DNA from 2 places in the Streptomyces chartreusis genome. Region 1 is predicted to be linked to the other one. Evidence: predicted binding sites of a transcription regulator. Region 1 holds the regulator's gene; the other holds the start of a gene.

What was found. The regulator HspR, encoded in region 1, represses chaperone genes until heat shock. The targets are predictions, from matches to a motif close to TTGAGNNNNNNNNNCTCAA.
Region 2: the regulator HspR is predicted to act here: its motif matches at 1,013-1,031, upstream of dnaK (molecular chaperone DnaK).

The regions. Positions count from the first base shown of each region.
Region 1 covers NZ_CP023689.1:4,663,888-4,666,083, reverse strand. The annotation lists gene dnaJ (molecular chaperone DnaJ) at 1-1,065, shown strand, start outside; gene CP983_RS20170 (heat shock protein transcriptional repressor HspR) at 1,071-1,532, shown strand; gene CP983_RS20165 (PA14 domain-containing protein) at 1,612-2,196, opposite strand, start outside.
Region 2 covers NZ_CP023689.1:1,905,540-1,907,735, forward strand. The annotation lists gene dnaK (molecular chaperone DnaK) at 1-966, opposite strand, end outside; gene CP983_RS07900 (OsmC family protein) at 1,198-1,626, opposite strand; gene CP983_RS07905 (vWA domain-containing protein) at 1,692-2,196, opposite strand, start outside.

The DNA of each region.
Region 1 (2,196 bases):
AACAAGGGCAACGCCAAGGCGGAGGAGCGTTTCAAGGAGATCTCCGAGGCGAACGACGTCCTCGGCGACGCCAAGAAGCGCAAGGAGTACGACGAGGCACGCGCCCTGTTCGGCAACGGCGGCTTCCGTCCGGGGCCGGGCGGCGCGGGCGGCGGATCCTTCAACTTCGACCTGGGCGACCTCTTCGGAGGCAACGCCCAGGGCGGGAGTCAGCAAGGAGCCGGCGGCTTCGGCGGCGGACTCGGTGACGTCTTCGGGGGCCTGTTCAACCGCGGCGGTGCGGGCACCACCCGTACTCAGCCCCGGCGCGGCCAGGACATCGACACCGAGGTCAGCCTCAGCTTCACCGAGGCGATCGAGGGTGCGACGGTCCCGCTGCGGATGTCCTCGCAGTCGCCGTGCAAGGCGTGCGCGGGCACCGGCGACAAGAACGGCACGCCCAGGGTGTGCCCGACCTGCGTCGGCACCGGCCAGGTGGCCCGGGGTTCGGGTGGCGGCTTCTCGCTGACCGACCCCTGCCCCGACTGCAAGGGGCGCGGCCTGATCGCCGAGCACCCGTGCATGGAGTGCAAGGGCAGCGGCCGGGCGAAGTCGTCGAGGACCATGCAGGTCCGCATCCCCGCCGGGGTGTCGGACGGCCAGCGCATCAGGCTGCGCGGCAAGGGTGCGCCGGGCGAGCGCGGCGGCCCGGCCGGCGATCTGTACGTCACCGTGCACGTCGACGCCCACCCGGTGTTCGGCCGCAAGGAGGACAACCTCACGGTGACCGTCCCCGTGACCTTCACGGAGGCGGCCCTCGGCGGCGAGGTCAGGGTTCCCACCCTGGGCGGCCCGCCGGTCACCCTGAAGCTGCCGCCAGGCACGCCCAACGGCCGCACCATGCGGGCGCGGGGCAAGGGCGCGGTCCGCAAGGACGGCACCCGCGGAGACCTGCTGGTCACCGTCGAGGTGAGTGTCCCGAAGGACCTTTCGGGGAAGGCTCGTGACGCGCTCGAGGCGTATCGCGAGGCCACTGCGGGCGAGGACCCGCGGGCGGAGCTGTTCCAGGCCGCGAAGGGAGCATGACGGAGATGGACGGTCGTCGACGCGGTGACAATTTTCGCGGCCCTTATGAACTGACCGAGGAGACCCCGGTCTACGTCATCTCGGTGGCGGCCCAGCTCTCCGGCCTGCACCCGCAGACACTGCGCCAGTACGACCGTCTGGGCCTGGTGTCCCCGGACCGCACGGCCGGCCGCGGCCGCCGCTACTCGGCCCGCGACATCGAACTGCTCCGCCAGGTGCAGGCGTTGTCGCAGGACGAGGGCATCAACCTGGCCGGCATCAAGCGCATCATCGAACTGGAGAACCAGGTCGCCGCGCTCCAGTCCCGGGTGGCGGAACTCCAGTCCGCCCTGGAGGGCGCGGCGGCGGCGATGCAGCAGCGCGAGGCGGCGGTACACGCGTCGTACCGCCGCGACCTGGTCCCGTACCAGGAGGTGCAGCAGACCAGCGCACTGGTGGTCTGGCGCCCGAAGAAGCCGAAGGACTAGGCGGACGCGCAGCGAAAAGGGGCCCGGAGGTTCAAGTCGAACCTCCGGGCCCCTTCGCGTCGTGCTCGGCCGCCAGGGCTCAGAGCCAGTAGGCCCAGATGCCGTACGCCGTCTGTTCCACCACCTCTTCGTGGCCCGTGGGGTCGATGTAGATCGCGCGGTAGTAGTACAGGCTCAGAAGGTCCTGGTTGACCGTCTTGTCGATGTGGGACTTCGGGGCGTCGACCTTGCCCGTGGCGAACGTGGCCCAGGTGGCGGTGGCCGCGTCCCAGCGTTCCCAGCGGTAGTCGGTGTATTCGCCGCACGGCCTGTCATAGATCGTCACGCCGCAGCGGACGTACAGGTCGGGATACTGGCTCTGGCTGATCTTGGTGCCGGTCCAGCCCGGCGGCACGGTATTCGGGAGCATGACGGCGATCTCGGCCGGGTGGAAGAACTCCGGTCCCTCCTCCAGGTACACGCGGTCCGTCGCGGCCACGAGGTAGACGTGTTCACGACCGTCGGGCAGCGTCGGGCAGAGTCTCTCGGTCTCGGCCAGGGAGTTGCCCGTCCAGCAGTTGCGCTTCCAGACCGTCTCCCCGGTCTCCGGGTCGTTGGTGCCCTGCCAGACGTAGTAGCCGATGACGTCGTCATCGGCCGGCGGGTTCCAGGTGAGCCGGACGCC
Region 2 (2,196 bases), 2.8 Mb from region 1:
CATCCGCGTGGAGCCGCCGACGAGGATGACGTGGTCGACCGCGGAGAGCTTGATGCCAGCGTCCTTGACGGCCTGGTGGAAGGGGGTCTTGCAGCGGTCGAGGAGGTCGGCGGTGAGCTCCTGGAACTGGGCGCGGGTCAGCTTCTCGTCGAGGTGGAGGGGGCCCTCGGCGGAGGCGGTGATGTAGGGCAGGTTGATCGTGGTCTCGGAGGAGCTGGACAGCTCGATCTTGGCCTTCTCGGCGCCTTCGCGCAGCCGTTGGACGGCCATCCTGTCGTTGCCGAGGTCGATGCCGTTCTGCCCCTTGAACTTCTTCACCAGGTACTCGACGACCCGCTGGTCCCAGTCGTCGCCGCCGAGGTGCGTGTCGCCGTTGGTGGCCTTGACCTCGATGACGCCGTCGCCGATCTCCAGCAGCGAGACGTCGAAGGTGCCGCCGCCGAGGTCGAAGACCAGCACGGTCTGCTCCTCGCCGCGGTCCAGGCCGTAGGCGAGGGCGGCGGCCGTGGGCTCGTTGATGATCCGCAGGACCTTCAGGCCCGCGATCTCCCCGGCCTCCTTGGTGGCCTGCCGCTGGGCGTCGTCGAAGTAGGCGGGGACGGTGATCACCGCGTCGGTGACGTCCTCGCCGAGATACGCCTCGGCGTCCCGCTTCAGCTTCTGGAGCACCCGGGCCGACAGCTCCTGGGCCCGGTAGCGGGTGCCGTCGATGTCGCCCTGGTCGGGAAAGCGCCAGCTCCCGTCGCCCATGTAGCGCTTCACGGAGCGTGCGGTGCGGTCGACGTTCGTCACCGCCTGTCGCTTGGCCACCTCCCCCACGAGCACCTCGCCGTTCTTGGCGAAGGCCACGACCGACGGTGTGGTCCTGGCCCCCTCCGCATTGGCGACGACAGTGGGCTCGCCGCCCTCCAGAACGGCGACCACCGAGTTCGTGGTCCCGAGATCGATCCCGACCGCGCGTGCCATCACTGTCCCCTTCCGCCAGGGCACCTCTTGAACTCCAGCACAAAACTTGAGTGGGCTCTTGTCAATGGGGCGGGTGACCCGGGGGGCGGGTGCCAAACGAGGGCTGAGCGCCCGCTCAGGCACTGGGGGGCGGCCCGAAGGGCCGCAACCCCCAGGGGCGCGGGGAACTGCGCGACAGGCCACGACGGCGCCGCAGCCGCACGACGACCTGTCGCGGCTCCTCGCGGAGCGCTACGCCAGCTTGGCCGAGAGCGTGATCGTCGTCCCCGTCAGCGCCTGGCTTACCGGGCAGTTCTTCTTGGCGTCCTCCGCGGCGGCGACGAACGCGTCGTTGTCGATGCCGGGCACCGTCCCCTCCACCGTGAGGTGGATCCCGGTGATCCCCTCACCCGGCTGGAAGTTCACGTCGGCCGAGGTGACCAGCTTGGTGGGCGGCGTACCGGCGCCGTTCAGGGCGTGCGACAGCGCCATGGAGAAGCAGCTGGAGTGCGCGGCGGCGATGAGCTCCTCGGGGCTGGTCTTGCCGTTCGCGTCCTGCGAGCGCGAGGCCCACGTGACCGGCTGCGCGGCGATGGCACCGGAGGAGTCGAAGTTGACGACACCGTTGCCCTCGAGCAGGTTGCCTTCCCAGACGGTGTGTGCGGAGCGCGTGGTAGCCACGATTCTTCCTTTCGCATGGGGGCCCGTTTCCGGGGTCCGTGTCCCCCATCCGATCACACTCCGGCTCAACTCACCCGGAAGACCGGCCCACGCGGGGTGAACGGCAGTCGACGGCCCGGGGGAATCAGGTACGCGTGCTCTCGCCGTACCCGCAGCACGTCGCACCAGCCGTCCGTGATGACAAGGACGGGCGCCCCGGGCGGGAAGTCGTCCGCACGCAGCAACAGGTCGATCCCGGGCTGCAGGACCGTACCGCCGCGGCCCCGCACCCGCACCCGTCCGGCGATGTCGGTGACCGGCACGTACCCGGCGTCGTACGGTCCCGCGTCGCAGAACACCACGCGCGCGGCCGGGACGTCGCGGGCCTCGGCGTACGAGGCGATCGCGCCGAGCGCCTTGCCGAGCAGGCCGGCACTCATGGACCCGGAGGTGTCCAGGACGACGCCGAAGGTGCAGCGGGCGATCTCCTCGGGCGGGAAGTAGCGTCCGGCGCGCGGGATTTCGGGGGTAGAGGCCTGCCGGCGCGAGGGCCGGGCGTAGGTCCGCACCGGTTCCGGGCGGGGCACGAAC